Regions from separate parts of the Pseudomonas canadensis genome, predicted to be linked through region 2. Evidence: predicted binding sites of a transcription regulator. Region 2 holds the regulator's gene; the other holds the start of a gene.

Region 1 (15,812 bases), 1.1 Mb from region 2:
CGGAAGTGGAGCCGGTCAGGATGATCCTCGGGTTTTGGCTTTTAAGCAGCATCGGCAACAGGCGCTTGATCAGCAGCAGGGTAGAGGTGATGTTGCAGGTGACGATGGCCTCGATCTGCTCATCATCGTCGGCCAGGAAGTTGTAGGCCGGGTCGAAAGCAAACTCTTCCCAGATGCCTAGGTTGTAGATCAGCGTGTCCAAGCCGTTATCGGCAATCGCCTCGGCGATGACGTGCGCAGCCTGGGTGGGTTTAGCGAGATTGGCCTCGATCCACTGCACCTCGACGCCGTCCTTGTGAGCCAACTGCTCAGGGCGGCTGCGGGACACGCCGATCAGCGTATCCCCAGGCTCACCGAGCCCTTCGATCAGGGCTTTGCCCAATCCTTTGCTTGCGCCTACCACCAGGGTTTTCATTGCGTGTCTCCTTGACTGTTAAATCGTTATTCAAGCCCTGCGCGCCATCAACAACACCGTCGCCGCCGCCGACAGCAAGCCTGCGCAGCACCGATTGAAAATCCGCTTGCCCCGCGGCTCGGCAAACCAGCGGCGCATGTGCAAGCCCATATAGGCGTAGGCGCTGATGGCGATCCACTCCAGCACCAGGAACATTGCGCCGAGCAGCGCGAATTGCGGGGTGATGGGCTCGCCGGGCACTACAAATTGTGGGAGGAAGGCGGTGAAGATCAGGATTGCCTTCGGATTGCCCGCCGCCACCAAAAACTCCTGCCGCGCCAACGCCCACAATCCCACCTTGGCCGTCGCGGACTGCGCCTCTGCCTCCGGATTGGCCCGCCACAACTGAAACGCCAGATAAAATAGATATGCCGCGCCCAGGATCTTGATCCCGTAGAACAGCAGCTCCGACGTCTGCAACACCACCGCCAACCCGGCGGATGCGAGGGCGATCATGCCGGCGAAGGCCAGCAAACGGCCGATGCCCGCCAAACAGGAGATGCGATAGCCGTAGCGGGTGGAGTTGCTCACGGACAGCAGGTTGTTCGGGCCCGGCGCCATGTTGAGGGCGAAGCAGGCGGGGAGGAAAAGGGCGAGGGTGGCGAGGTCCATGGCGGCTCCGGGTTCGCGGGGGCGGGGATGTGTGAGGATAAGGGGAGTGGAAGTCGTTGGACAGCCTCAGCCGTTCTTGTTTTGAGCTATCGTGGCATTTGCGACATCAGCGGCCATCTGTTCAGCACTGCGCATCCCGTCAATCCGTAAGAGCGGTACCGTCTGCTGTGATAGCCATGCCTCATGCCACGCCCGGTTACGCCCTGAGAAATTTGGATCGTCGTACTGCGAAGCCCATTCCCGAAAAGCCACGTGTATCGCGTACATATCACCACCGGGTGCGATCCGATCGCCGAAACGCGCCTTCTCGCGGGCCGCCAACCGTTCGAGGCGAACGGGCGTGGGGGTGGCGACGAACACGATCAAGTCAGCATCGGCAATCAACGCATCGCCCCACACCATGCAGGAACCACTCAGCACCCAGCCGTCGTCACCGAGTGCTTGTTGCATCAGGGAAACGCGGTCGCTGGGAGGTCGCTTGGTTGTGAAAGGAGGGTTGGTGGGCATCCAGTAAAAGTCATCGACGTCGACTTGCCGTATACCGAGCCGCGTGGCGAGGTTGTGACCCAGCGTGGTGACGCCCGCGCACGATGCTCCTGTGATGTAGATCCGCATTTTTCCTCCATGAATACAAGCCGGGTCCCAGGTCAGGGATATGTCCGATAAGCAGGACGACTCTGTCGTCCTGCCCAGGCATTTCAGGGCAAAGGTTTCGGGTTGACGGTGTACCAACCCGACGGGGTTTTGGCACATATCTGCGGCCTGAGCGGTGTTTCAACGGTGTTGTTGCCTTGAGCGGAAAGTTGGCGAACGGCAATCACGCAACCTGCCTTGAACGTGCTGATTTTGACCATCTGAAGTTCCATTTCATAGTCTTTGCCGGGCGCGGGAATGAGTGTGACAGGCGCGGGAAAGCAGGACATTTGCGAACCGCCCATGGCGAACCCTGCAATAAAGGGTTTACCCGCCGGAATGACGTGCTCGTCAAACACTTTGGGTGACTGGTTGATGGCTTTGCTTGCCTTGCTGGCAGGCATGCCAATCACGCTGTTCTGACTGTCAGTGGCCCTGAAAGGGTAGAGGCCCGCCGAGTCGACATGGGCTGTTTGCCATCCAGCTTCTTCAGGCGTTTTGGTCAGCAGGGACCCGTTGTAAAACGCCTCGCAAGTCTGGCCGCTGAGGAAGCCCGCGTTGGTGGTGTCCCCCGTGATGAAACGGACGCGGGCTGAGTTGGCCGGGTCGTATTGGCTGATCTGGGTTTCGTTGCGAACGTCGGTTTTGGTGGTGGCGCAGCCGATAAGCGTCAAGCTGAACGCCAGGGGAAAGAGAAAACGCATGGTTAACCTTCATATTCTGTAAGAGTGGGGCTTGAGAGGCAGCGATTGATGCCTTCGCCTAGGCGTCGGGTTGAGGCCTATTGATCAGCGTTCCAAACCGCCAGTTCATAGCCATCCGGATCGGTGAAGTGAAACCTGCGTCCACCAGGGAACGAAAATGTCTCGCGGGTGATGACAGCCCCCAGGGCTTTGAGTCGCTGCTGCGTGGCATCGAGATCATCGGCGTACAAAATAACTAACGGGCCACCCGGCCGAACCGGCTCCCCCGTGGTGAACCCGCCTGTCAGACGCCCATCGCTGAACTCCGTGTAGAGGGGGCCGTAATCGACGAACGTCCAGCCGAACGCGCCGCCGTAGAAGGCTTTGCTGCGGGCAATATCGCTGACGTTGAATTCGATGTTGTCGATTTGCCGGTCTTTACCTTGAGCGCTCATGCGTGCCTTCCTGGCCGATGTTAAGAGCGGCGAGTGTAGCGTGAACGTCCGCCTGCATGAAGACGGGAATCGTGCCTATGATGCTCCCGACTACAGAATTAATCGGAGCGGACAGCGTGCTGAAGATTGGAATCCTGGGCGTCGGTGAGCTGACGGAAAAGGTGGTGATCGGCCTGCGGCGCAGTGGGTTTGGCGGGCGGGTGTTGCTGTCTGCGCGTAACCACGAACGTGCGCAGCAGCTCGCTGAACAGTGGGACTGTGAGGTGATGGCTGACAATCAACAGGTTGTCGATGGGGCGGACTTGTTAGTCTTGGGCGTGCGCCCGGAGGTGGTCGATCAGCTTTCGAATGAAGTGCAGCTTAGACCTGAGCAAACGCTGGTGTCGTTGGTAGCAGGATTGAAGCTGGCCGAGCTTCAACGCCGGTTCCCGCAGGCGCGTGTCGTGCGCGCCATGCTGTCCTATGCCGCCCAGATCAACCAGACGACTGTGGTGATCACGCCCGGTGGCGAACCCTATGCAACACTGCTGGGCGCGCTCGGTTCATTGGTGGTGCTGGACGAGGAAGAGGCGTTCGAACTGGCCACTGTCGCGGCCTGCATGAACGGTTGGTTCTATTTCTTCCTGAGTGATCTTCAGCAGTGGTTTACCGACAAAGGCCTGTCCAAGGATCAGGCTGCCCAACTGGTGATGGGCAACCTGCAAGACTGCTTGGCCAGCGCCCGTCACCAGCCGTCCGCGAGTCTGGAAGCGTTGGGTAGCGCGATTGCGACACCGGGCACCTTTACCGCGGCTGGGTTGGAGGTGTTGAGAAACAAAGGCGCGACACAGGCATGGCGCGAGGCGGCTGACGAGGTGCTTGAGCGGCTGCACAAGCCTGCACGTTTATAGCCGGTGATGTTCCAGCAAGAAATCCACAAACACGCGGATCCGCGCGGGCATGCTCGCACCGCCGACAAACACCACGTGGATCGGCTCCCGGTCGCCGGGGTTCCAGGATTCCAGCAGGGGCACCAGGTGACCGCGTTGCAGGTCTTCTGCAACCGTGAACTCGCCGATGCGTGCGATACCGGCGCCTAACCGCGCCAGTTGAGCGAGTGCTTCGCCACTGCTGCATTCGATATTGCCGTTTATCTTCAGGGAAAACTCCCGGCCGTCACGGGCGAAGGGCCAGTCGGATTGCGCACGGCGGAAGTTGAAGCGCAGGCAGTTGTGGCGCAGCAAGTCGTTGGGTTCCAGAGGTGTGCCGTGTTGCGCGAGGTACTCCGGCGACGCCACCAGGACCTGGCCGGTGTCGCCGATGCGCCGTGCTGTCAGCGGACTGTCTGGCAGGTCGCCAAAGCGGATCGCGACGTCAGCCTGGCCGCCGAGGATGTCGACCACTTCGTCGCCCAAGGTCAGGTCCACCACAATGTTCGGGTAGCAGGCGCTGAACGCCGCCACCAACGGCACGATGGCCATGCGGCCGTGGCCCAGGGCCGCACTGACCCGCAGCCGGCCTTTGGGCGCGCCTTGGTCGGCGATGGCTTCTTCGACTTCCGCCATGTCGGCCAGGATGCGCCGGGCGCCGCGAAGGTACGCCTCGCCTTCGGCTGTGAAGGCGAGGGCGCGGGTCGTACGAATCAACAGGCGGGTGCCCAGGCGTTGTTCTGTGCGTGCGATGACGCGGCTGACGGCCGAGGGCGTCAATCGTAATGCCCGCGCTGCTGCCGACAGGCTGCCTTCCTGCGCCACCATTGCAAATACCGCCATCTCACCCGACCTGCCGTTGAAATCCATTTTTGCCTCGCGCGCAAAGGTGATTGCCAATTAAACGGTCTAGTGCCGTTAAAGCGTTGATCGTAGCATTTGCGGCATAAATGAGGAGTCTTCCATGCGTATCAATCCACCCCTTGTAGCCCTTGCTGTCGGTGCCTTCGGCATTGGCGTCACTGAGTTCGCGCCCATGGGCATGTTGCCCACCATCGCCAATGACCTTGGCGTTTCGATTCCCACTGCGGGGCTGTTGGTCAGCGCCTACGCCCTGGGGGTATTGCTCGGCGCGCCACTGATGATCTTGACCACTGGCAAGATCCCCCGTCGTCACTTGCTGGTCGGGCTTATGGCCATTTTCACCCTGGGTAACGTGATGTCGGCGCTTGCAACCGGCTATTACGACCTGTTGATTGCCCGCGTCATCACTTCGCTCAACCACGGCGCGTTTTTTGGCGTCGGTTCCATCGTCGCGGCCAGTGTGGTCGCGCCGGACAAGCGCGCGGGAGCTGTCGCCGCGATGTTTATGGGCCTGACCCTGGCGACCATTGGTGGCGTGCCACTGGCGACCTGGTTTGGTGAACTGCTTGGCTGGCGTACGGCGTTCTGGGGCATTGGCGGACTGGGCCTGGTGACCATGGTCGCGCTGTGGTTCGCGCTGCCTAACCTGCCGTTGCCGAAAAGTGACGGTGTGCTGGCCGAAATCAAAGTGCTGGGACGCGGTTCGGTACTGGCGGCACTGGCCCTGACCGTGGTGGGCTCCAGTGCTATGTTCACCGTGTTTACCTATATCGCGCCGATCCTGAGCAACCAGACCCATGCGTCTACTCCCTTTATCACGGCCATGCTGGTGCTGTTCGGCGTCGGGTTGACCCTGGGCAATATATGGGGGGGCAAGGCAGCAGATCGCTCGATCGACCGGACCCTGATCGTCTCGCTGAGCGCACTGATTCTGGTCCTGCTGGCCTTTGCATTCCTGATGCGTTGGCCGATACCGGCAGCGGTGAGCATCCTCATCTGGAGTATCGCCAGCTTCGCCGTCGTGCCGCCGTTGCAGATGCGTGTGATGGAAGCGGCCAAAGATGCGCCGAACCTGGCCTCGGCCGTGAACATCGGCGCCTTCAACTTCGGCAACGCGATTGGCGCAGCAGTGGGTGGCGCAGTGATCAACGCAGGGCTGGGCTACCCGGCGATTTCCCTGGCCGGCGCCGCGATGGCGGGCTTGGGGTTGCTGATGGTCGTGACGTTCGCCTGGGGTTCTCGAGCGCGCATGGCTGCGGCGGTTTAGCAGGTGCGCACCAAAGGGTTCACTGCGGCGCCTTCAGAAAACGCTGTTCATGGTCTGGATGCGGCAACAGGCAGGTGTCGTACTGCCCAAAAATCCGATAGCGATTGCGTGCGACGCGGTCGTAAGCCCAGTCCCGAAGCGCGCGTGGGATGATGCGCAACAGCAGCAATGGACGCCACACGGCAGGCAGTTGCGCAACGATTTCGAACACGGCGTCCGAACGCACCCAGTAATGGTGGTTTCGAATGACCGCCAGGGTGTCGAACTGATCCAGGGGCAGCCCCGCCCAGGCCAGCAACGCCTGGCCTTCGGGGGACTGCACCGCCGCCAAGCGCACGCGCCGTTGGCGGTCGTGACGGATCAGGAACCTCGCCCAACCGTTGCACAGCTTGCACACGCCGTCGAACAGCACCACGGTTTCGCCAGGCTTGAGCAACGGCGCGAGGGACGGGCGGGTTTGGGAGGCGGGCATAAGCGTGGGTCCAGTCGTGCCGTGTGAGCCTGGATCATACCCGTGTTCGCGAAAGCAAGGGCGCCGCGTCTTTTTCCTCCGAACCCACGTCATGCAAGGAAATCCGCGACGTCTCCGGCAACGCCAGCCCACCCGCCAACGCCAGCAACGCCACGGCAATCAGGTAAAACGCCGGTGACAGATTGCTGCCGGTGGTGCTGATCAACCAGGTCGCCATCAACGGCGCGGTGCCGCCGAAGATCGTATAGGCCAGGTTGTAGGTGATCGCCGAGGCGGTGTAGCGCGTGCGGGTCGGAAACGTTTCCGACAGCAAGGCTGCCGTGACCACCCCACACAGCACGGCCCCCACCGCCAGCAGCATCACGCCGACAATGGACGCCACGAACGAACCGGAGCTGGCCATCAGGAATGACGGATACACCACGACCATCAACAGCACGCAGGCGGTCATCACGGTGACACGACGCCCGACCCGATCCGAATACAGCCCCGCCAGCGGGCAAATCGCCGCCGCGAAGATCAACGCAATCAGCGACACCAGCAACGCCATCGCCCGACTCAAGCCGCCCGCCACTTGCAGATAGGTCGCGAAATACGTGGTGAACATATAAAACGACAGCGCCGTCAGTGACACAAAAGCGCCCAGGCAGCAGATCGCCGCACCATGGTTGCGCAGGGTTTCCTTGAGCGGGGAGTGGGCCACCGTGTGTTCTTCCTTCACGGCCTGGAAGGCGGGCGTCTCGTCCAGCTTCCAGCGCAGGTAAAGCCCCACCAGGCCGAGCGGCGCGGCGATCAGGAACGGCAAGCGCCAGCCCCAACTGCCCATCGCCTCGGCGGATAACGACGCTTCCAGTGCATACGCCACCACCGCGGCGGCAGCGAAGGCGGAAAACGTCGACACCGGCACGAAGCTGCCGTACCAGGCGCGCTTGTCACTGGGCGCGTGCTCCATCAGATAGGCACAGGCCCCGGCATATTCGCCCCCGGCGGAGAACCCTTGGGCGCAGCGAATCAGCGACAACAGGATCGGCGCCGCTACGCCGATAGCTGCGTAGGTCGGCAGCAGGCCAATCAGGGTGGTGGCGCCAGCCATCAACAGGATCGTCATGGCCAGCGTGCGTTTGCGGCCGATACGGTCGCCGAGCATGCCGAAGAAAATCCCGCCCAGTGGCCGGAAGGCAAACGCCACGGCAAACACGGCGAAGGTCTTGAGCAATGCCACGCTGGCGTCGCCGCTGGGGAAGAATTGCTGGGCGATGGTGGTGGCGAGGAAACCGTAGACGGCGAAGTCGAACCACTCGACAAAGTTACCGATGCCGGCGGCGATAATGACCTTTAGCAAAGTCTGGGGGCTGACCTGTTCGGTGGATGGGCTCGTCATGGGGTGAGGCCTCGGGATAGGTGCGGGGATGGCTGATTATCGGGGCTGGCGGTTGGGCGGCGGGGCCCAAAAGAGTCGTCCGCGTAGTCAGTAGCGACTTGGTCGAGTTGGGGGAGGCAGGAATTGGGCCAGGTGAGGCAAGGAGCGTGTGCGCAACTTTGGTTAAGACTTTAACAATGGTTTACATCGCTGAACCTTTGATGCCGTTATGGTTTGTGGCTACTGGCAAACATGATGATTACCCGATGCAGTCGAGCGACAATCTTTTGAATCCGGAGCTGATCAACATCCGGCGGCTGTTCACAACGCCCTTGGCCAGCATCCAATACCCGAACGCCGACACGCTCAACGCAGAGCTCAAAGCGCTCGTCACCCACCGCATGGCCCAGGACCAGTGCGGCGCCCAGCGCAGCAACGATGGCGGCTGGCAATCCGCGAACGATTTTCAGGAGTGGGGTGGGGACGCCTGCGGCGCGTTGGTGGCCTTCGCCACGCAGTTCGCCACCGAACTGACTGCGGTTCATCACGAAGGCTTCGGATTAACCGTGCCCGGTTTCGAGTGGAAGCTCAACGCGTGGGCCAATGTGAGCCAGGCTGGCCACAGCAATGCGCTGCATGGGCATCCGGGAGCATTCTGGTCGGGGGTGTATTGGGTTGATGCAGGAGGCCGTGAAGAGGACGCCACCGTCGGCGGCGACCTGGAATTCGTTGATCCGCGAGGCATGGTGGCCTCGACCTACAATCCCGCCTTGCGCATGCGGGTCGAGGATTGCCTGACCGCCGGGTTCAGCAGCACCTGCGTTGCCAGCAGCGGGACATTGATCATGTTTCCGTCCTGGTTGATGCACTCGGTACGACGCTTTGAGGGGACGCGGCCGCGGATCTCCATCGCGTTCAACTTTGGGGTATGAGAGGCGCGCGGACTGCTCCCATGACCTGCCGAATGACTTGCGCAAGTATCCTGATGCCTTCATCAATCTGCTGCACAGTAAGCCCGGCATAGCCCAGTATCAGGCTTGCCGGTCGTTCTCTTGCCGACGTGAACAACGGCGATAGCGGATACACACCTATCCCGCGCTCAAGCGCCATCGCCTGCAATGCGCTTTCATCCCGGGCATGCAGGGTTGGCAATAGCAATACACCGTGCAACCCGGCCGCCATGCCCTCCAGTTTTCCAAGCCCCGCCAAGTGGCGGTCGACGGTATCCAGCAGGGCTTTTCGTCGGCCTTCGTTATCACGGCGCAAGCGGCGTAGATGGCGTTCGTAGGCGCCACTGTCGATCAACGAGGCAAGCACGTTTTGCTCCCAACGGGTTTCGTTGCGATCGGTCAACCGTTTGGCCTCGCGAAACACGCCCACCAGTTCGCGCGGCAGTACCAGGTAACCCAACCTCAGTTGCGGCGAAAGCGCCTTGGAGAAGGTGCCGACGTAGATCACGCGGGCCTCGGCATCCATCGATTGCAAGGCGTCGATGGGACGCTGGCCGTAACGGAACTCGCCACCGTAATCGTCTTCGATGATCCAGGCGCGATGGCGCTTTGCCCAGTTCAGCAGTTCGACGCGTCGCGCGATGGACAGCACGGCGCCCATGGGGAATTGGTGCGACGGAGTGACGTAGGCCAACCGTGCGCGCGGGTCATCCAGCAACAGGTGTGTCTGCAAACCGGATGCATCCACCGGGATGGGCAAGGCCGTTGCGCCGGTGGCCTCGAAGCAATAGCGGGCCATGCGGTAGCCGGGGTCTTCGAAAATGAAGGCGTCGTCAGGGTTGAGCAGCAAGCGGGCACACAGGTCTAGCCCTTGCTGGGAGCCGTGCACCACCAGTAGCTGCTCGGTATCGCAGGTCAAGCCACGGGCGCGGCGCAGGTAGCCTTGCAGCGCCTGGCGCAAAGCGGCTTCGCCTTCGGGCTGGCCGTAAGGCCGCGTAGGTTGGCGCTTGATCAGTTCGGCTCGATAGGCGCGGTTCCAGCCCAGTGCCGGAAAGTCCCGCGAGGCGACCGCTCCATATCGGAAGTCGATGCGCGCGGTGGGCGAAACCATGTGATAGGGCGTGAGAGCGGCAACCCGCTGCCCATAGCGCGACAATGGGGGTGGCGGGCTGTCGCGGGGCACGGTGCCAACGACAGGAAGCGCACTGGTAAGGGCTGCGACCCTGGCGGCCTTGCCCACGGCGGTCACCACAAACCCTTCGGCAGCCAATTGCTCGTAGGCGGCGGTGACCGTGGTGCGCGAGACCCCAAGCGTCTCCGCCATGGCACGGGTGGAGGGCAGCTTCGCGTCGGGCGCCAGGGTGCCGTCCTCTATCTGCGCTCGCAGCTTGGTGTAGAGGCGGCGTTCCGCGCCGCGCCTGGGGTTCGATAACTGGCCCATGGAAAAACCTCAAAACTGGTACTTTTTGCGGTGCCGGTGATGCGCGAGATTATGACGTCTCTTCTCTGCGAAATGAATGCACGCCATGGAACTTGAGCTGACAACCACGACGATCCTTGTGACCTTTGCCGGGGTCTTTTTGATCTGCTTTATGAAAGGCGCCTTTGGCGGCGGCTTTGCCATCGTCGGTATCCCGCTGCTGTCGCTGGTGATGGACCCGATCACTGCCGGCGGCTTGCTGGCGCCGTTGTTCATCGCCATGGACCTGTTCGGCCTGCGCTATTGGAAACCGTCGACCTGGTCAAAGCCCGACCTCACGTTACTGGTACCTGGGTTGGTGGTCGGAATCGGCGTTGGCTACCTGCTTTTTCGCGTATTGGATCACCGTGCGATTGCCATCGTGATGGCGGTGGTCACGCTGGTGTTCGTCGGCCTGTGGTTCAGGGCCGGGGGAAATGTCAGTGTGAAGCCGCGCTCAACGCCGAAGGCCGTGGCCGCTGGGGTCACCTCGGGAATCACCACCATGGTTGCGCATTCCGGTGGGCCACCGTTGGCGATGTACTTGCTGCCACTGGGCCTGAGCAAACAGGTTTACGCCGGGACCACCAGCCTGTTTTTCACCGTGGGCAATGTGCTCAAGGCGATTCCGTGGTTGATCCTCGCCAGGCCTACCGGCAACGTGTTGGGTCTGGCGCTTATCTGTTTGTTCGCCGTGCCCAGTGGCGTGTGGCTGGGCTGGCGGCTGCATGCGCGATTGGATCAGCGCCAGCTCTATCGCGCCTGCTATGGCTTGCTGATTATCACGGCGCTGAAGCTGCTGTGGGACGGGATTGGGGGCTACTGGGCCTAGGGGTGGAACCTGCGTCCCAACGCATCCAGCCGCACTGCAATCGGCGGTAATCGCTCGCTGCTGCGCGCCAGGGTTTCCACATCGTCGGCGGTGCTTTGCGCAATGCTCTGCACCGACTGCAACCGCCCGACAATCTCCAGGTTCGCCGTGGTCTGTTCGCGGGTGGTGGTCACGATCCGTCCATTCAGATCGTCGATGTGCGCAATGTCGCTTCCCACCGCGCGCAGCATGTCGACGGCTACCTGACTGTCTTCAACGCAACGCTCCACGCCTTGGCGGCTGTCGTGCATGGCTTCCACGGCCTGGCGGCTGCCGTGTTGCAGGCCTTCGATGATGGTCTTGATTTCCTGGGTGGACACCGCCGTGCGCTGCGCTAGGCTGCGCACTTCGTCGGCGACCACGGCAAAGCCGCGGCCTTGCTCGCCGGCGCGGGCGGCCTCGATGGCCGCGTTGAGGGCGAGCAGGTTGGTCTGGTTGGCGATGCTGTTGATCACTTCGAGCACGGTGCCGATCTGCTCGGCTTGCACGGCGAGGCCCTGCACCGTTTCGTGGGTGCCGTTGAGGCGTGTGGCCAGTTGGGTGATTTCCTGTTGGGCACGGCTGACGCTTTCCTGGCCGCGCTGGATCTGTTGACTGGCCTTGCCGGCGTGGTCCACCGCTTGCTCGACGTGCACGGCGATATGGCCCATGGCGTCTTCCATGCGCTGCATCGAGCCGGTCATCTGGGTGATCTGCGCCAATTGATGCCGAGCGCCTTTTTCCAGGGTACCGCTGGCGCTGGCCAGTTCCTGGCCGAGTTGGCCGAGGCCGTGGGAGTCGCGGGCGACGCCGTCGATCAGGTGCGTGATCTGTTGCAGGAAGTGGTCGAAGCGCGTGGCCAACGACACATGCACCTTGCCTTCGCCATGGGTGGTTTGCGCGCTGAATTGGGACGTGACTGCGAGCATCTTCTCCAGCATTTCCTGGCTCTCGACCGCTTCGGCTTGGCTGTGCACGGCGAGGTAGAGCAGGGCGACGGTTTCCATCACCACGTAGAAGGCGTGGACGAACACCATGGTCCAGCCGCCGTGATGCTCCATCACAAACACCGGGAACCCTTGGTGTTGCAGGGCATGGAAGACCACGTGATGCACGGCGATGGTGGCGGCGGCGACCAGGATCGGCAGCCAGTCACGATAAAACGTCAGCACCGCCAAAAGCGCGAAGATCCCGAAGTGCGATTCGATCACGCCCTGGGCCTGGTTGATGTGCAGTGCCGCCATGATCATCAGGCCCGCGCCGAGGGCACAACGCATCACGCGGGTGCTGCCTATCGCACGGTACAGCGCCGTGAGCACCACGCTGGTGCCGCCGCCGATGATGGCGGCTTGCATCAAGGTGTCATGCCAGAACGCCAAGCCTAGGGAGAACAGGAACATCAACCAGATCAACGCCAGCATGATGCGGTCGGCTTTACGGTAGTGCTCGAAAAAACGCGCGCGGGTGGGCATTCACACTTACTCCCTGTGGTCTGGCCGAATCAAAGTGAGGGGCAGGGTGGAGCGAATCAGGTGTTTTTAGTTTTTATTGGATTCAGTGATGCCAACGGTTATCGGCATCCGGCGGCGGGACTTGAGGAACGGCTACCCGGGCGGGTAGCCGTTGATCGGATCACGATCAGAAGCTGTATTTGGCCGTGACGCCAAAGCTGCGCGGGTTACCGTAAGTGTCGGTCGAACCCCAGATCGGGCTGGTGGCGATGGCCGAGTAATAGGTGCGGTCGAAAATGTTGTTCACGTTCAACTGCAGGTCCAGGTGTTTGTTCACCTGGTAACCGGCCATCACGTCGGCAACGGCATAACTGCCTTGTTCCAGGCGATAGGTATTGCTGTTGGCGAGCACCACATCGTTGTACATGCGGCTCTGCCAGTAAACATTGCCACCGATGCGCAGTTTTTCCAGTGGGCCCTGGAAGCGGTAGGAGGTGGTGAGTTTGAACAAACGTTCCGGGGTGTCGGTGTCGAAACGCTGGTTGTTGTTGGCCGCATTGGTGTCCTTGATGTAATGCGCACGGGTGTAGGTGAAACCGCCGCCGACCTGCCAGTTTTCGGTGAGTGCACCTTGCAGCTCAAGGTCTATGCCTTGGCTACGTACCAGGCCGGAGGCTTCGTAGCACGCCATGATCGGGCAACCGGCTTGGCTCTCGGGCAGGGTCGCACGGTTTTTCTGGTCGATCTGGAACACCGCCAGGCTGGCGTTGAGCGCGCCGTTGAAGTATTCGCCCTTGATACCGACTTCATAGTTTTCGCCGACGATGGGCTTCAGTGGCTTGTCCGAGAAGTCGCGGCTTGTCTGCGGTGTGAAGATGTCGGTGTAGCTCGCGTACACGGAGTACTGGTCGTTCAGGTCATAGATCACGCCGGCGTAGCGCGTGAGGTTACGGGTGACTTTGTAGTCGCCGTCGCCTTGGCGGTCATCGTAGTCATACCAGTCCACGCGCGCGCCGAGGATCACCTTGAGCGGGTCTGCGAGGTTCAGGCGGGTGGTCAGGTAAACGCCGTCCTGGGTGGTGATGCTGTGGCCTTTGCCGTCACGTACGAAGTCCGGTTTTGCCCCATTGAGCGGGTAATTGGTGTCGTAGGGGCTGTATTCCTTGGACGTGGCGTCGTAGATGCGCTTGCTGGTACCGACCACCACTTCATGGGTGCGCCCGAACGCTTCGACCGGGCCGCTGAGGAACGTGTCCAGGCCGTACTGCTTGTCGTCCTGGTGCGATTGATAGGCGGTGCGCGCCAGTGTGGTCTGGTAGCGCGACTGGTAGGTGCCGGTGAACACACCGTCCAACTGAGAGGAGGAACCTGCGATGTGGAGCTTCCAGTCGTTGGCGAAGCGATGTTCGATATCACCGAAGACAGTGTCGATGGTCAGCTTCTTGTTTTCCCAGTCGGAGCCGGGGTTGGTGGAGCGGGGCAGGTTCAGGTGATGGCCGTCGGTGCCGATGGGCAGGCCGCCCCAGAAGAAGTTGGTCTGGTCTTCCTGGCGCGAGAAACCCAGGGTGGCGGTGGTGTTTTCGCTGAGGTCAGCTTCACCGATGGCGTAGAACAGGCCGTGGTCGCTTTCTTCGCCTTTGCGGAAACTGTTGGCGTCGCGGTAGGAGCCTACGACGCGGCCACGCAGGGTGCCGCTGTCATTCAAGGCGCTGGAAGCGTCGAATTCGCCGCGATAATCGTCCCAACTGCCGGCGGCACCGGTGATCGATACCTGCTGCGTGGCGGTCGGGCGCTTGCGCACAAAGTTGATCGCCGCCGAAGGGTTGCCGGCGCCGGTGACCAGGCCGGTGGCGCCACGGATCACTTCTACACGGTCGAACATCGCCAGGTTGGGCTGCACGCTGTTGGCGTAGCCGGAATAGGAGCTGGGGATGCCGTCAAACATCATGTTGTCGATGTCGAAGCCACGTGATCTGTACGTCTGCCGGCCAGGACCGCTGGACTGGCTGAGGAACAGGCCGGGCGTGTTCTTGACCACGTCGTTGACGCTGGTCATGGCCTGGTCGTCCATGCGTTGGCGGGTGATGACCGTGACGGCCTGGGGTGTTTCACGCATGGTCAGCGGGAGTTTGGTGGCGGTCGCCATCTCGCCGGTGGTGTAGGACTGGGTGCCTTCGGTGGTCTGGCCCAGCTGTTCAGTGCTGATCTGGGTGGCACCCAATTCGAGCGGGGCGGTTTTTTCCGCCTCAGCGGCAAAGGCCGCCGTTGAACTTGCAAGACAGACGGCCAACGCCATCAGACTGGGTGAAAAACCTTTGCTGCCGTGTTGTTGCACAGACATGGAACTGACTCTCCCCGAATGCCTTCCATAGCGAATAATAAAGGTGTTGATAATTATTCGCATCAGTGTGGCAGATTGAGTTCGAAGGAAAAAGCCTTCGGAGAGAATTAGTTAACGTTTTTTTCACAATTTACTGGCAGCGATTTGCTAAATCGGCCCCAGCAAACGCGATCTCATGGATGACTATTCATGCCTTGGAATGGCCACCCGACTCGTCGCCTTGACTTCCCTCAGCGCCAGACTCGATTGAATCGACGCAATCCCCAACTGGCGCCGCAACACGCTCTCGACAAACTCGCTGTAGCTGTCCAGATCTTCCGCGAGGACCTGCAACAGGTAATCCGCATCACCGGTGATCTTGTGGCACGACAGCACCTGCGGCAGCTCCTTCACCACCGCTTCGAACGCATCCGGTGCATGATCGGTGTGGATCGCGAAACGCACATGCACGAACGCCATGATGTTCAGCCCGAGCAGCTTGCGATCGAGATTGGCCTGGTAGTCTTTGATTACACCTTCCTCTTCCAGGCGTTTACGCCGACGCCAGCAGGGCGTGAGGCTCAGGGATAGACGCTCGCTCAACTGCGCGTTGGAAATACTCGCATCTTCCTGCAGTAGCGCGAGGATGGCGAGATCGGTGTCGTCAAGAACGACCTGATTGGTTTTATTTTTCATAACTAGGCGCTGTAGGGGTAAATATTCCCGATAAAACTAACAGTGCCGCAAATAAAAGCAAAGAAAGCCCGACGCTGCCAGAACAAAATAGACCCTGTCTTTTACTGGCGGATGCCCACTCATGTTGACTGTTTTTAGCGAAGCCCACCGTTTGCACCACGGCACTGAACTGAAGGACGGCGTGCTCAAACCGTCGTTCGAACAACCCAGTCGCGCCGACACCGTGCGCGATCGCGTCAGGCAGGTGGGCCTGGGCGATATCATCACGCCGCGCCGCTTTGACCGGGCCTGTTACGTCAACGCCCACAGCGAACGCTACGTGGCATTCCTCGAGTCGGCCTGGGCCGAATGGACCGCCATTGGCCGTAGCCATGATGC
Region 2 (15,812 bases):
GGCGAGTACGCCACGGCTCTTACCGTCGAACTGCGATGGCGCGAGACCTGCGCGGCTGGCGTCACGCAGGCGCGTGTCCACTGGAATGTAGCCATTCCAAATGGTGTCCGGATAGGCATCGCGCAACACGCGCAGGGTGCCGAGGGACGCCTGGGTGCGGCGGTCGAACAAGGTCGGCACGATGCTGAACGGCAGCGCTTGTTTGCGCGAACGGTTGATCATCGCCAGGGTGCTGACCATGCGCTCCAGGCCTTTGACGGCCAAGTGCTCGGTCTGCACCGGAATCACCAGTTGCTGGCTCGCCGCCAACGCGTTGACCATCAACACGCCGAGCAACGGCGGGCTGTCGATGATTGCGTAGTCGAAATCCTGCCAGAGTTGCGCCAGGGTCTTGGCGATCACCAGGCCCAACCCGCTCTGCCCCGGCGACTGGCGCTCAAGGGTGGCCAGGGCGGTGCTGGACGGCAGCAGGGAAATACTTTCGTTGCTGGTGGGCAGCAGCAGTTGCCCCGGCAGATCGGCCGGCACGCTGCCCTTGTGCAGGAACAGGTCGTAGTTGCTGTGTTCCAGCGCATCCGGGTCATAGCCGAAATAGCTGGTCATGGAGCCGTGAGGGTCCAGGTCCACCACGACCACGCGCTTGCCCGCCTCGGCCAGCAAGCCGGCTAAGGCGATGGACGTGGTGGTCTTGCCGACCCCACCTTTTTGATTGGCAACTGCCCAGACTCTCATTCGGTTGGTTCCTCCCGGCAGGCACAGGCGCGACCGAGACATTGCATAAGGTTATTGAGCCGGCGACGGAGAATTGACGGCGCTCTGACGAACCGGCGGTTTTACAGGGGGCGGTGCAGTTTGTGTGCCAGCCCGCTTCAAGGCGGCATCCGGTGTTGCATTGGCGGTACCGGTGCCGGTCAGGCTGCGGCGCACATCCAGGTTGCGCGACACTACCAACACCACCCGGCGGTTCTTCGCGCGGCCCTCTACCGTAGCGTTATTGGCCACCGGCTGGAACTCACCATAACCCACCGAGGCCAGGCGCCCAGGGTTCACGCCCTGCATCGCCAGCATGCGCACGATGCTTGACGCACGGGCCGAGGACAGCTCCCAGTTGGTCGGGTACTGCGCGGTGCTGATCGGGAAATTGTCGGTGAAGCCTTCGACATGGATCGGATTTTCAAACGGCTTGAGAATCGCCGCCACCTTGTCGATGATGGTAAACGCCTGGTCGCTCGGCAACGCGTCGGCGCTGGCAAACAACAGGCTGGAATTAAGCTCGATTTCCACCCACAACTCGTTGCCGCGCACGGTCATCTGGTTGGAGCTGATCAGGTCGCCAAACGCTGCGCTGATGTCATCGGCGATGCTTTTCAGTGGATCGCTGGTGCCACCCACGCCGGCAGCGGTTTCATCGCTGTCGTTGACCAGCGGCTTGGCCGGGGTCACGGTCTTGGGCCGCTCTTCACCGATCGGGATCGGCTTGAGGGCGCGGTCGGCGTCGTTGAACACGCCAATCAGCGCCTGGGAAATAACTTTGTACTTGCCTTCGTTAATCGACGAGATCGAGTACATCACCACGAAAAACGCGAACAGCAAAGTGATGAAGTCCGCGTAGGACACCAGCCACCGTTCGTGGTTGACGTGTTCTTCGGGCTCGCGACGGCGACGGCTCACAGGCAATACCCCCAGCAACACAAATCACCTGTAGGAGCCGGCTTGCCGGCGAAAAACCCGAGAGCGCCGCGGGGCATCAGGCAACCCGCGTTATCGTTGGCGATTTTCGCCGGCAAGCCGGCTCCTACAGGGTGCATGTTCATCAATCCATGAAGCCCTGGAGCTTCAATTCGATGGAGCGCGGGTTCTCACCCTCGGCAATCGACAAAATACCTTCGAGCAACATCTCGCGGTAACGCGACTGGCGCAGGGCAATCGACTTGAGCTTGCTGGCCACCGGCAACAACACCAGGTTGGCACTGGCCACACCGTAGATGGTGGCAACAAACGCCACGGCAATGCCGCTGCCCAGTTGTGAAGGGTCGGCCAAGTTGCCCATCACATGGATCAGGCCCATTACCGCACCGATGATGCCAATGGTCGGCGCATAGCCGCCCATGCTTTCGTAGACTTTGGCGGCGTTGATGTCGCGGCTTTCCTGGGTGTAGAAATCCACTTCCAAAATGCTGCGGATCGCTTCCGGTTCGGCGCCATCTACCAGCAATTGAAGGCCTTTGCGCGCGTAGCTGTCGGGCTCGGCATCGGCCACGCCTTCCAGGCCCAGCAGGCCTTCCTTGCGGGCGGTGAGGCTCCAGTTGACCACGCGGTCGATGCCGCCAGGCAAGTCGACACGTGGCGGAAAAATGATCCAGATAAGGATCTGCATGGCGCGTTTGAAGGAGCTCATGGGCGACTGCAGCAATGCCGCGCCCACGGTGCCGCCGATCACGATCAGGGCGGCCGGGCCGTTGGCCAGGGCGCCGAGGTGACCGCCTTCGAGGTAGTTGCCGCCGATGATCGCGACAAACGCCATGATGATACCGATCAGGCTCAAAACATCCATCAGAGGCAAGCCTCCACCAGATGCTTGCCGATGTCGTCCAGACTGTAGACGGCGTCAGCCAAGTCGGCCTTGACGATGGCCATGGGCATGCCGTAGATCACGCAGCTGGCCTCGTCCTGGGCCCAGATGGCGCTGCCGCCCTGCTTGAGCAGGCGCGCGCCCTCACGGCCGTCGGCGCCCATGCCGGTGAGCACCACCGCCAGAACTTTGTCGCCGTAGGACTTGGCTGCCGAACCAAAGGTGATGTCCACGCATGGTTTGTAGTTCAGGCGCTCGTCGCCCGGCAGGATTTTGATCGCGCCACGGCCGTCCACCATCATTTGCTTGCCACCCGGCGCCAGCAACGCCAGGCCAGGACGCAGGATGTCGCCATCCTCGGCTTCCTTGACGCTGATGCGGCACAGCTTGTCCAGGCGCTCGGCGAAGGCCTTGGTGAAGGCAGCAGGCATGTGCTGGATCAACACGATCGGCGCCGGGAAGTTGGCCGGCAGTTGGGTCAACACGCGTTGCAGGGCCACCGGGCCGCCCGTGGACGTGCCGATAGCCACAAGTTTGTAGGCCTTGCGCTTCGGCGCAGGCGAATGGGCAGTCGCAGGCGCAGCAGCGCGAACCGGCGCCACGGCAGGCCGTGCAACCGGCGCAGGCGCTGGACGAGCAAACGATGACGTCGGTGCAGCCGGTGCTGCAACCGGTGCAGGCGTCGGCGCTGGCGCGCTGAACAGGCTGCGACGGTTACTGCGGGAAATACTGTGCACCTTCTCGCACAGCATCTGCTTGACCTTCTCGGGGTTGCGCGAGATGTCTTCGAAATTCTTCGGCAGGAAGTCCACCGCGCCGGCGTCCAGCGCATCCAGGGTGACCCGGGCGCCTTCGTGAGTCAGCGAGGAGAACATCAACACCGGGGTCGGGCAGCGTTGCATGATGTGCCGGACCGCGGTGATGCCATCCATCATCGGCATCTCGTAGTCCATGGTGATCACGTCCGGTTTCAACGCAATGGCTTGATCAATCGCCTCTTTGCCGTTGGTGGCCGTGCCGACCACCTGGATCGTTGGATCGGCGGAAAGAATTTCCGAGACGCGGCGGCGGAAGAAACCCGAATCGTCCACCACCAGGACCTTGACTGCCATAAACACTCCGTTAGGCGGGGCGGGCACTACCGCCCTGCCCCACCAGAATCAAATACGCCGAGCGGCGTAACGCTTGAGCATGCTCGGAACATCGAGAATCAGCGCGATCCGACCGTCACCGGTGATGGTCGCACCCGACATGCCCGGGGTTCCCTGCAGCATTTTGCCCAAAGGCTTGATGACCACTTCTTCCTGGCCCACCAGTTGATCGACCACAAAACCGATGCGCTGGGTGCCCACGGAGAGAATCACCACATGGCCTTCGCGCTGCTCTTCATGCTTGGCCGATGCCACCAGCCAGCGCTTGAGGTAGAACAGGGGCAACGCCTTGTCGCGCACGATCACCACTTCCTGGCCGTCCACCACGTTGGTACGCGACAGGTCGAGGTGGAAGATCTCGTTGACGTTGACCAGCGGGAAGGCGAACGCCTGGTTGCCCAGCATCACCATCAGGGTCGGCATGATCGCCAAGGTCAAAGGCACCTTGATCACGATCTTCGAGCCCTGGCCCTTGGTCGAGTAGATGTTGATCGAGCCATTGAGCTGGCTGATCTTGGTCTTCACCACGTCCATGCCGACGCCACGGCCGGAGACGTCGGAAATCTCGGTCTTGGTCGAGAACCCCGGGGCAAAGATCAGGTTGTAGCACTCGGTGTCGGTCAGGCGGTCGGCGGCGTCCTTGTCCATCACGCCGCGCTTGACCGCGATATTGCGCAATATGGCCGGGTCCATGCCCTTGCCGTCATCAGTGATCGACAGCAGGATGTGGTCGCCTTCTTGCTCCGCCGCCAGGATCACTTTGCCGTTGCGGGACTTGCCCGAGGCTTCGCGTTCTTCAGGGGTTTCCACGCCGTGGTCGACGGCGTTGCGCACCAAGTGGACCAGCGGGTCGGCCAGGGCCTCGACGAGGTTCTTGTCGAGGTCGGTTTCTTCACCCACCAGTTCCAGGTTGATCTCTTTCTTGAGCTGACGCGCCAAGTCGCGAACCAGGCGTGGGAAGCGGCCGAAGACTTTCTTGATCGGCTGCATCCGGGTTTTCATCACCGCGGTTTGCAGGTCGGCGGTGACCACGTCGAGGTTCGACACGGCTTTTTGCATGGCTTCATCGCCGCTGCTCAAGCCCAGGCGCACCAGACGGTTACGTACCAGCACCAGTTCGCCGACCATGTTCATGATGTCGTCCAGGCGCGCGGTATCAACCCGCACGGTGGTTTCGGCTTCACTGGCAGGCTTCTCGGCAACCGGTGCTGCGGCGGCACGCGCCGGAGCAGGAGCCGCTACAGGCGCAGGCTTGGCGGCCGGAGCCGGCGCGGCGGCCTTGGCAGCAACCGGTGCAGCCGTGGCAACAGCAGCAGCGGCCGGGGCCACTTCGCTGAACTTGCCCTTGCCGTGCAACTCGTCCAGCAGCGATTCAAACTCGTGATCGGAGATCAGGCCGTCGCCGGCCGGTGCTGCACTGGCTGCGGCAGGCGCCGCAGCCGTGGCGGCGACTTCCGGCAGGGCGTCGGCCGCGAAGGTGCCCTTGCCATGCAGTTGGTCGAGCAACGCTTCGAATTCGTCGTCGGTAATGTCGGTGTTGGCATTCGCAGCAGGCGCCTCGGGCGCAGCGGCAGGTGCCACGGCGTCCGCTGCAAACTGGCCTTTGCCATGCAACTGGTCGAGCAGGGATTCGAACTCAGCGTCAGTGATGTCTTCGCTGGTTGGCGCAGCGACGGGCGCCTTGGGTGCCTCAGCCTCGGCCTTCACAGCACTGAGGGAGTTGAGCAGCTGTTCGAACTCGCTGTCGGTCACATCCGGCTCAGCTTCGGCCACAGGCTCGGGAGCCGCCTCAACCACAGGCGCAGCCGAGGTGTCGGCCGGTTCCGCCAGGCGCGCCAGGGCGGCCAGCAGTTCCGGAGTGGCAGCGGTGATCGGTGCACGGTCGCGCACCTCGCTGAACATGCCGTTGACCGCATCCAGTGCTTCGAGAATCACGTCCATCAATTCCGAATCAACGTGACGCTCACCCTTGCGCAGGATGTCGAACACGTTCTCGGCGATGTGGCAGCACTCCACCAGCTCATGGAGCTGGAGGAAGCCGGCGCCCCCTTTTACAGTGTGAAAACCGCGAAAAATTGCATTGAGCAGGTTCGCATCATCCGGTCGGCTTTCCAGCTCGACCAGTTGCTCGGACAACTGCTCTAAAATTTCGCCGGCCTCTACAAGGAAATCCTGAAGGATTTCTTCATCGGCGCCGAAGCTCATGTGGGTGCTCCTTAGAAGCCTAAACTGGATAACAGGTCATCGACATCATCTTGACCCGATACAACGTCTTCACGTTTATCGGCATGAATCTGCGGACCTTCACCCTTGGCGAGATGTTTTTTTGGATCTTTTTCCGAGAGGATCGCTTCGCGGTCATGTTCAATACCGGCAAAACGGTCAACCTGGCCTGCCATAAGCACCAATTTGAGCAAGTTGCTTTCCACTTCGGTGACCAACTGGGTCACACGCTTGATCACCTGACCGGTGAGGTCCTGATAATCCTGGGCGAGCAGAATGTCGTTGAGGTTGCTGGAAACCGTGCGGTTTTCCTGCTCGCTGCGTGACAAGAACCCTTCGACCCGACGCGCCAATTCACGAAACTCTTCTGCGCCCACTTCGCGGCGCATGAAACGGCCCCAATCGTTGCTCAGGGCCTGGGCTTCGTTGGCCATGCCGTTGACCAGGGGCGTGGCGTTTTCCACCAGGTCCATGGTGCGGTTGGCCGCCGCCTCAGTCAGCCTGACCACGTAGGACAGGCGTTCGGTGGCATCGGTGATCTGCGAGATTTCCTCGGCCTGGGGCATATGCGGGTCAATCTGGAAATTGACGATCGCACTGTGCAGCTCGCGTGTGAGCTTGCCCACTTCCTGGTACAGGCCGCGGTCACGGGTCTGGTTGAGCTCATGGATCAACTGCACCGCGTCGCCGAATTGGCCTTTTTCAAGGCTGTCGACCAACTGGTGAGCATGCTTTTTCAGGGTCGACTCGAAGTCTCCCTGTGACGTTTCTTTATGCTCCATAGCTCCCCCGCGATGGCATTAGCCGTGGATGCGTTCGAAGATTTTTTCGATCTTCTCTTTCAAGGCCAATGCAGTGAATGGCTTGACCACATAACCGTTGACCCCGGCTTGGGCGGCTTCGATGATCTGCTCACGCTTGGCTTCGGCGGTCACCATCAGCACAGGCAGGCTGCGCAGCTTTTCGTCAGCGCGCACGTGGCGCAGCAAGTCGATGCCGGTCATGCCCGGCATGTTCCAGTCCGTTACCAGAAAGTCGATGCTCCCGCTGTTGAGGATCGGAATCGCCGTAATGCCGTCATCCGCCTCGACCGTGTTAGTGAACCCAAGGTCACGCAACAGGTTTTTTATGATCCGCCGCATCGTTGAGAAGTCATCAACGATGAGGATTTTCATGTTCTTGTCCAATTCGACCTCCAAGCAGTCTTAAACGCGCCCAGCACCTGGACGCGCCATTTCAATCAACAGGCATTACACAAAAAGGACTGCCGAGGGCACCACGGGTCGAACCCGCGAAGGCTGCTTGCCCTCGCGGTATCGTCTGCAGTGTCCCCACACTGCCTGTCAGCGCGCTCGCCACTCTCCCAAACGCCCCCGCAAGCGGGCTGCGCACTGGCTGTGCAACTGGCTGACCCGCGACTCGCTGACCCCCAGGACCTCACCGATTTCCTTGAGGTTCAGCTCTTCGTCGTAGTACAGCGCCAACACCAGTCGCTCACGCTCCGGCAAATTGGCAATCGCGTCCGCCAACGCCCCCTGGAAACGCTCATCTTCCAGGTCACGCGATGGCTCCATATGAGCGCTCGCGCCGTCCTCGTGCAGCCCTTCATGTTCGCCGTCCTGCAACAGGTCGTCGAAACTGAACAGGCGGCTGCCCAAGGTATCGTTCAAAATCCCGTAGTAATCGTCGAGACTCAATTGGAGTTCGGCCGCAACTTCGTGATCTTTAGCGTCGCGACCGGTTTTTGCTTCAATTGCGCGAATTGCATCACTGACCATGCGCGTGTTGCGATGCACCGAACGCGGCGCCCAGTCACCTTTACGTACTTCATCGAGCATCGCGCCACGGATACGGATACCCGCGTACGTCTCGAAACTCGCACCCTTGCTCGCATCGTATTTGGTCGACACTTCGAGCAGGCCGATCATGCCCGCCTGGATCAGGTCTTCGACCTGGACGCTGGCGGGCAGGCGTGCCAGCAAGTGATAGGCAATGCGCTTGACCAAGGGCGCGTAGCGCTCGATCAACTCGCCCTGACTGTCACGGGCAGACTTCTTGTACGCGTTGTAGCCAGTCGCTGTCATAGCACGGGTCCTGCGCTCGTCTGATGCACCAATCGCTCGACGAAAAACTCCAGATGCCCCCGAGGGTTGGCAGGCAACGGCCAGGTATCGACCTTCTGGGCAATAGCCTTGAACGCCAATGCGCATTTGGAACGAGGGAACGCTTCGTAGACTGCACGCTGCTTTTGCACAGCCTTGCGCACACACTCGTCGTAGGGAACTGCGCCGACGTATTGTAAAGCGACATCGAGGAAGCGATCCGTGACCTTGGTCAACTTGGCGAACAGGTTGCGCCCTTCCTGCGGGCTCTGGGCCATGTTGGCCAGGACGCGGAAGCGGTTCATGCCGTAGTCACGGTTAAGCAGTTTGATCAGGGCATAGGCGTCGGTGATCGAGGTGGGTTCATCGCAAACCACCAGCAACACTTCCTGCGCGGCGCGCACGAAGCTGACCACGGACTCGCCGATCCCGGCGGCGGTGTCGATCACCAGCACGTCGAGGTTGTCGCCGATATCACTGAAGGCCTGGATCAGGCCGGCATGCTGCGCCGGGCTCAGGTGCACCATGCTCTGGGTGCCGGAGGCGGCTGGCACGATGCGGATGCCACCGGGGCCCTGCAGCAGCACATCGCGCAGCTCACAGCGGCCCTCGATCACATCGGCAAGGGTGTGTTTGGGTGTCAGCCCCAGCAGAACGTCCACGTTCGCCAAGCCCAGGTCAGCATCCAGCAGCATGACACGACGGCCAAGCTCTGCCAGGGCCAGGGACAAATTCACTGACACGTTAGTTTTCCCGACGCCACCTTTGCCGCCGGTCACCGCGATCACCTGTACGGGATGCATGCTGCCCATTTTATTTCTTTACCTTGTCTTGCTTAGACGCAGGCTACATGGCTTGGCCGCGTGAATCGCTTGCAGACCATCGATGTAGATACATTTCACGGTGTTCATCCTGCCTCAACCGACCCGTTTTGCCGGGCTGTGGTAGAGGTCGGCGAACATATCGGCCATCGCTTCCTCGCTAGGCTCTTCTTGCATTTGCACGCTGACTGCACGGCTGACCAACTGATGACGGCGCGGCAGATGCAGATCATCCGGGATCCGCGGCCCGTCGGTCAGGTAGGCGACCGGCAATTCATGACTGATGGCCAGGCTCAGCACCTCGCCCAGGCTCGCGGTTTCATCGAGCTTGGTGAGAATGCAACCGGCCAGGCCACAACGCTTGTAACTATGATACGCAGCGGTAAGAACCTGTTTCTGGCTGGTGGTTGCAAGCACCAGGTAATTTTTCGACTTGATGCCACGCCCCGCCAGGCTTTCCAACTGCATGCGCAATGCCGGGTCGCTGGCTTGCAGGCCGGCAGTATCGATCAATACCACGCGTTTGCGCAGCAGCGGGTCGAGGGCGTTGGCCAGGGACTGGCCCGGGTCGACATGGGTCACCGACACATTGAGGATCCGGCCCAGGGTCTTGAGCTGCTCCTGGGCACCAATACGGTAGCTGTCCATGCTCACCAGCGCGATATTCTGCGCGCCGTATTTGAGGACGTAGCGGGCAGCCAGCTTGGCCAGGGTGGTGGTCTTGCCCATGCCGGCGGGGCCGACCATGGCGATCACACCGCCTTCTTCCAGGGGTTCGATTTCCGGGGTAACGATCATCCGCGCCAGGTGGGCCAGCAACATGCGCCAGGCCTGGCGAGGCTCTTCGATTTCGGTGGTCAGCGCCAGCAGGTCGCGGGACAACGGGCCGGACAGGCCGATGCGTTGCAGGCGACGCCACAGGTTGGCTTGTTGCGGCTTGCTGCCTTGCAGCTGGTTCCACGCCAGCGAGCCCAACTGCACTTCCAGCAGTTCGCGCAGGCCGTTGAGTTCAAAGCGCATCGAATCAAACACGCGCTGGTCAACCGCAGGCGCCGGAGCAGGCGCAGCAGGACGCGGCGGTTCTTTGAAGGTGGGCTCGACCAGCGGCTCGGCAGCGGTCAGTGGCAAGCCGGCGAACAACTGGCGATTGGTGGTGGCATCGCTGTCGCCGCGCATGCTCAGTTCAGCCTGGGCCGAAACGATGCGCGAGGCGGTTTTGCGCAGCTCGTCTTCGAGTTCCATGTTCGGTACACGCGGCGCCAGCGCCGAGGGGGTGTAATCCAGGGCAGCCGTCAGCTCGACACCGCCGGCAATACGACGGTTTCCGATAATCGCGGCGTCGGCGCCCAGCTCATCACGCACCAGTTTCATGGCCTGACGCATATCGGCGGCGAAAAAACGCTTCACTTGCATAACCCACTACCCTCAGCCGTTGGGCCCTACTGTCGCGACGATAGTCACTTGCTTGTTGTCAGGAATTTCCTGATAAGCCAAAACGTGCAAATTCGGTACTGCCAAACGCCCAAACCGCGACAACATCGCCCGGACGGGGCCTGCCACCAGCAGAATCACCGGCTGGCCCTGCATTTCCTGGCGTTGTGCGGCGTCGATCAACGAACGCTGCAGCTTCTCAGCCATGCTTGGCTCCAGCAGAACGCCCTCTTCCTGGCCTTGTCCTGCCTTCTGAATACTATTGAGCAATATTTGTTCCAACCTTGGTTCCAAGGTGATCACAGGCAGCTCGGAGTCAAGCCCTACAATGCTTTGGACGATTGCACGCGACAATCCGACGCGCACCGCAGCTACCAGGGCGGCAGTATCTTGACTCTTGGCGGCATTGTTGGCGATGGCCTCGGCAATGCTGCGGATATCGCGTACTGGCACCTGTTCGGCCAACAGCGCCTGCAACACCTTGAGCAACTGCGACAGCGACAGAATGCCCGGTACCAACTCTTCGGCGAGTTTTGGCGACGCTTTGCCCAGCAAACCCATCAATTGCTGGACTTCCTCGTGGCCGATCAACTCGTGGGAGTGTTTGTACAGGATCTGATTAAGGTGAGTCGCGACCACAGTGCTGGCGTCCACCACGGTGTAACCGAGGGATTGCGCCTGGCTGCGCTGGCTGATTTCGATCCAGACCGCGTCCAGGCCAAAAGCCGGATCTTTGGCGGTAATGCCGTTGAGGCTGCCGAACACCTGCCCGGGGTTGATCGCCAGTTCGCGGTCCGGGTAGATCTCGGCTTCGGCCAGGATCACGCCCATCAGGGTCAGGCGATAGGCACTTGGGGCCAGGTCGAGGTTGTCGCGGATGTGCACGGTGGGCATCAAAAAGCCCAGGTCCTGCGACAGTTTCTTGCGCACGCCCTTGATCCGCGCGAGCAATTGGCCACCCTGGTTGCGGTCCACCAGCGGGATCAAGCGGTAGCCGACTTCCAGGCCGATCATGTCGATCGGGGTTACGTCATCCCAGCCAAGCTCCTTGGTTTCCTGGGCGCGGGCCGGGGATGGCAGCAGTTCCTGCTGGCGGGCGATCTCTTGCTGGGCGATGACTTTGACCTGGTTCTGCTTTTTCCAGAACAGGTACGCGGCGCCGCCAGCCAGGGCCGCCATGCTCAGGAATGACACGTGCGGCATGCCCGGCACGATACCCATGATCGCCATGATGCCCGCCGCCACGGCCAGGGCCTTGGGCGAAGCGAACATCTGCCGGCTGATCTGCTTGCCCATGTCTTCGGAGCCCGAAGCACGGGTCACCATGATGGCCGCCGCTGTTGATAACAACAGTGATGGCAATTGCGCCACTAAACCGTCACCGATGGTCAGCAACGCGTACACCTTGCCCGCATCGCCGAAGGTCATGCCGTGCTGGAAGATACCCACGGCCATGCCGCCGATGAGGTTGATGAACAGAATGAGCAGACCGGCGATGGCGTCACCGCGCACAAATTTGCTGGCACCGTCCATGGAACCGTAGAACTCAGCCTCCTGGGCGACTTCCAGGCGACGGGATTTGGCTTGGTTCTGGTCGATCAGGCCGGCGTTGAGGTCGGCGTCGATGGCCATCTGTTTGCCGGGCATCGCGTCGAGGGTAAAACGCGCGCTCACTTCGGAGATGCGCCCGGCGCCTTTGGTGACCACCACGAAGTTGATGATCATCAGGATCGCGAACACCACGATACCGACCACGTAGTTACCGCCGATCACCACCTCACCGAAGGCCTGGATCACCTTACCGGCAGCGGCATGGCCGTCCTGGCCGTGCAGCATGACCACACGGGTCGACGCCACGTTCAGCGCCAGGCGCAGCAGGGTCGCCACCAGCAGAATGGTCGGGAATACCGCAAAATCCAACGGCCGTAGGGCGTAGACGCACACCAGCAGGACGACGACGGACAGCGCAATGTTAAAGGTAAAGAACACGTCGAGCAGGAACGGCGGCATCGGCAACATCATCATTGCCAGCATCACCAGCAACAACAACGGCACACCCAGATTGCCTCGCGAGAGGTCAGTCAGGGTGCTGCGGGCGTTGCCGAGCATTTGAGAGCGATCCACCACCGGTATTCCTCGTGTCCTTTGAAGCAAAGTTTTGACGCAATTGGGCGTCTTGCAGGCGGTATTGCAAGAAGCCTTCCAACTTTTGCTTTGGCCCTTCGATGACCTCCCAAGCGACCAAGCAAGCCCGCTCCCACATTTTGGATTTGTGTTCACCGGCCGCTACCGAGGAAATTTCCGACAAGGTTTTGGGGTTGCCCCTAGGAAAGCCGCTCTCTAGTCTCCGTACACCGCTGCAAACGCAGTGGTCGGGCGTCGCGGCCCGGTTTACTACGGAACAAAAGCACCATCTCCCTTTCAGTAAGCGGTTTTTTATCGTCTACTGTGCGGCGCTATGGCGGCTGTGCGCGGGATACCTTCGGGTATGCCGGGTTGTTCCTAGACCGGTCCGCGAACCTGCGTACAGTTGCCACCCTCCATCGCGTCGCGGCGATCAGTGGCGGCTCCACTTTTTAGGAACCTCACAATGATTAAACCCACCCCAAATCCCCCCATCAGTCTGTTTACCGTCGTAGACACTCTCAAAACCGAAGACCTGCTGGTCAACCTCACCGAAACCCTCGCCTCGGCCGACGCGCTGATGAGTGATTTTGCGTTTGAATTGGAAGGGCCAAAACGCGAAGGCGCGCTGGGTGTTGCACAGTTGATTGGGCTGGCAAAGCTGCTGGCTGACAGAGTGTTGGCGGACAGCGAGCACTTGATGGCCTGAGGGCGGATCGTTCCTGCACTACCCTGCGGGAACGATCATCAAGCTCATAGGACGCGGACGTTCTCGGCCTGAGCGCCTTTGGCCCCCTGCGTTACCTCGAACTCTACTTTTTGGTTCTCTTCAAGCGTCCTGAAACCGTCGCCCGTGATGGCCGAGAAGTGGACAAATATATCGCCCCCACCGTCTTGAGTGATAAACCCAAACCCCTTCTCCGCGTTAAACCATTTCACCGTACCTGTTGCCATTGCCGTTCTCCTGACTTACGGGATAACGCGAACGTCGGATGCATAGACCGCATCGCGCCCATGGACTCTCTTGACCTCAACCCGCAGGCCCACGGCAAGCCGAATACCTCGCGAACCGATGAAATTCACGCGCACGTCGTCTTCACCGTTTTCCAGGGCAATCAAGCCCATCCCGGATTTCTGGTCGTAATATTTGACAGCGCCTCTGACCGCCTTCAAAACCACTCTCCCTGCATCTCATCTACAGCTTTCGCGCAGTGCTTTAAGCAATGGAACCGCGAGAACGCCCCTCTGGCTACTGTCAAAGTTGACAGGTATACAGGCATTCACGACGAGTGGTAGGGCGTGAGAAATCAGGAATCGCGGCGCAAATCCGGTGGAATCGGCAGATCCTTGAGTGGATCCGGACGCTTGCCCTTGCCCGCGCGGTACTGGCGAATCTGATAGACATACGCCAACACCTGAGCCACGGCCAGGTAGAGCCCGGCGGGGATTTCCTGGTCCAGGTCGGTGGAATAGAAGATCGACCGCGCCAGTTCCGGCGATTCCAGCAGCAGGATGTCATTGGCCACGGCGATTTCGCGGATCTTCAGCGCCGTAAAGTCACTCCCCTTGGCCAACAGCATCGGCGCGCCGCCTTTCTCCGGGTCGTATTTGAGCGCCACGGCGTAGTGGGTCGGGTTGGTGATGACCACGTCGGCGTCGGGTACTGCGCCCATCATCTTGCGCTGGGACATTTCCCGTTGCAGCTGGCGAATACGCTGTTTGACCTCGGGTCGGCCTTCCTGGTCCTTGTGCTCGTCGCGCACTTCCTGCTTGGTCATCAGCAGTTTCTTGTGGCTCTCCCACAACTGGATCGGGGCATCCACGGCAGCGATGATGATCAGCCCGGCGGCCATCCACAGCGCGCTCCAGCCCACCACCTGCACGCTGTGGATGATCGCCGACTCCAGCGGTTCATGGGCGATGCGCAGCAGGTCGTCAATGTCGGACGACAACACCATCAGCGCCACAAACAGGATCAGGATGAATTTGGCCAACGCCTTGAGCAACTCCACCAAGGCCTTGGCGGAAAACATGCGCTTGAGCCCGGCAGCCGGGTTCATGCGGCTGAATTTCGGGGCCATGCTGCCGGCGGCAAACAACCAGCCACCCAGGGCGACCGGGCCGATCAGCGCAGCCAGCAGTAAAGTGATCAGGATCGGCTGCACCGCCAGGATCGCGATCTTGCCCGAGTGCAGCAGGTACTGGCCCATGGCGTCAGGGTTGAGCAGCACGTCGCGGGGCAAGGTGAAGTTGTGCTTCATCAACTCCATCAAGTCCAGCGCCAGGCCGCCGCCGTAGATCAGCAAGGCGCCGGCGCCGGCCATCATGGTTGCAACGGTGTTCAGCTCTTTGGAGCGCGCAATCTCGCCCTTTTCCCTGGAGTCCTTTTTGCGTTTCTCCGTGGGGTCTTCTGTTTTGTCCTGACCACTCTCGCTCTCGGCCATGGCTCAGCGCGCCCGTGCCAGATCACGTAAGAACTGCAAGGCGTCGGTCGCCAGCGGTTGATACTGATTGAGAATGTCGGCCAGGCCGACCCAGAAAATCCCCATGCCCAATACCAGGGTCAACGGGAAACCAATCGAGAAGATGTTCAGCTGTGGCGCCGCACGGGTCATCACACCGAACGCGATGTTGACCACCAGCAACGCGGTAATGGCCGGCAACACCAGCAACAGCGACGCGCCGAACACCCAACCCAGGCGCCCGACGATTTCCCAGAAATGATTGACCACCAGCCCCGAGCCCACCGGCAAGGTGGTGAAGCTTTCGGTCATCACTTCAAAGGCTACCAGGTGGCCGTTCATCGCCAGGAACAGCAAGGTCACCAGCATGGTCAGAAACTGCCCGATTACCGCCGCCGATACGCCGTTGGTGGGGTCGACCATGGAGGCGAAGCCCATGCCCATCTGGATCGAGATGATTTGCCCGGCCACCACAAAGGCCTGGAAAAACAGCGTGAGGGAAAAGCCCATCAGCGCGCCGATCAGGATCTGTTCGGCAATCAGCAGCAACGCGCTGAGATCGATGGCATTGACCGGTGGCATCGGCGGCAACCCTGGCACGATCACCACGGTAATCGCCACCGCAAAGTACAGGCGCACGCGACGTGGTACGAGGGTGGTGCCGAACACCGGCATGGCCATCAACATCGCCGTCACGCGGAACATCGGCAGGATGAAGGACGCCACCCACGTGCTGATCTGGGTATCGGTCAATGCCAGCAACGACTGCATCCGGTCAGCCGATCAACTGCGGAATACTGCCGTACAACTGCAGGATGTATTCCATGAAGGTCTGCACCAGCCAAGGGCCGGCCACGATCAGGGTGACCAGCATCACCAGCAAGCGCGGCAAAAAGCTCAAGGTTTGTTCGTTGATCTGGGTCGCG

The links. Region 2 encodes FliA, which starts transcription of late flagellar genes. Its sites were predicted from a motif close to CTAAAGTTTNNNNNNNNNNNGCCGNTAA; they were not measured.
Region 1: RB216_RS15040 (methyl-accepting chemotaxis protein) is a predicted target of FliA. The motif match lies at 12,538-12,565, and genes of this name have one in related genera.

What each region holds. Positions count from the first base shown of each region.
Region 1 covers NZ_CP133298.1:3,302,495-3,318,306, reverse strand. The annotation lists gene RB216_RS15105 (SDR family NAD(P)-dependent oxidoreductase) at 1-415, opposite strand, end outside; gene RB216_RS15100 (LysE family translocator) at 446-1,066, opposite strand; gene RB216_RS15095 (ATP-binding protein) at 1,133-1,681, opposite strand; gene RB216_RS15090 (hypothetical protein) at 1,765-2,403, opposite strand; gene RB216_RS15085 (VOC family protein) at 2,481-2,837, opposite strand; gene RB216_RS15080 (NAD(P)-binding domain-containing protein) at 2,954-3,727, shown strand; gene RB216_RS15075 (LysR family transcriptional regulator) at 3,722-4,615, opposite strand; gene RB216_RS15070 (MFS transporter) at 4,710-5,876, shown strand; gene RB216_RS15065 (thiol-disulfide oxidoreductase DCC family protein) at 5,896-6,348, opposite strand; gene RB216_RS15060 (MFS transporter) at 6,383-7,729, opposite strand; gene RB216_RS15055 (TIGR02466 family protein) at 7,975-8,640, shown strand; gene pdxR (MocR-like pyridoxine biosynthesis transcription factor PdxR) at 8,624-10,099, opposite strand; gene RB216_RS15045 (sulfite exporter TauE/SafE family protein) at 10,185-10,949, shown strand; gene RB216_RS15040 (methyl-accepting chemotaxis protein) at 10,946-12,439, opposite strand; gene RB216_RS15035 (TonB-dependent siderophore receptor) at 12,606-14,759, opposite strand; gene RB216_RS15030 (Lrp/AsnC family transcriptional regulator) at 14,943-15,434, opposite strand; gene RB216_RS15025 (histone deacetylase family protein) at 15,556-15,812, shown strand, end outside.
Region 2 covers NZ_CP133298.1:4,446,748-4,462,559, forward strand. The annotation lists gene RB216_RS20515 (ParA family protein) at 1-732, opposite strand, end outside; gene motD (flagellar motor protein MotD) at 784-1,671, opposite strand; gene RB216_RS20525 (flagellar motor protein) at 1,814-2,554, opposite strand; gene RB216_RS20530 (protein-glutamate methylesterase/protein-glutamine glutaminase) at 2,554-3,684, opposite strand; gene RB216_RS20535 (chemotaxis protein CheA) at 3,733-5,928, opposite strand; gene RB216_RS20540 (protein phosphatase CheZ) at 5,940-6,728, opposite strand; gene RB216_RS20545 (chemotaxis response regulator CheY) at 6,747-7,121, opposite strand; gene fliA (RNA polymerase sigma factor FliA) at 7,290-8,030, opposite strand; gene fleN (flagellar synthesis regulator FleN) at 8,027-8,860, opposite strand; gene flhF (flagellar biosynthesis GTPase FlhF) at 8,966-10,282, opposite strand; gene flhA (flagellar biosynthesis protein FlhA) at 10,295-12,409, opposite strand; gene RB216_RS20570 (DUF6124 family protein) at 12,891-13,133, shown strand; gene RB216_RS20575 (cold-shock protein) at 13,178-13,378, opposite strand; gene RB216_RS20580 (S1 domain-containing protein) at 13,394-13,603, opposite strand; gene flhB (flagellar biosynthesis protein FlhB) at 13,732-14,868, opposite strand; gene fliR (flagellar biosynthetic protein FliR) at 14,872-15,657, opposite strand; gene fliQ (flagellar biosynthesis protein FliQ) at 15,662-15,812, opposite strand, start outside.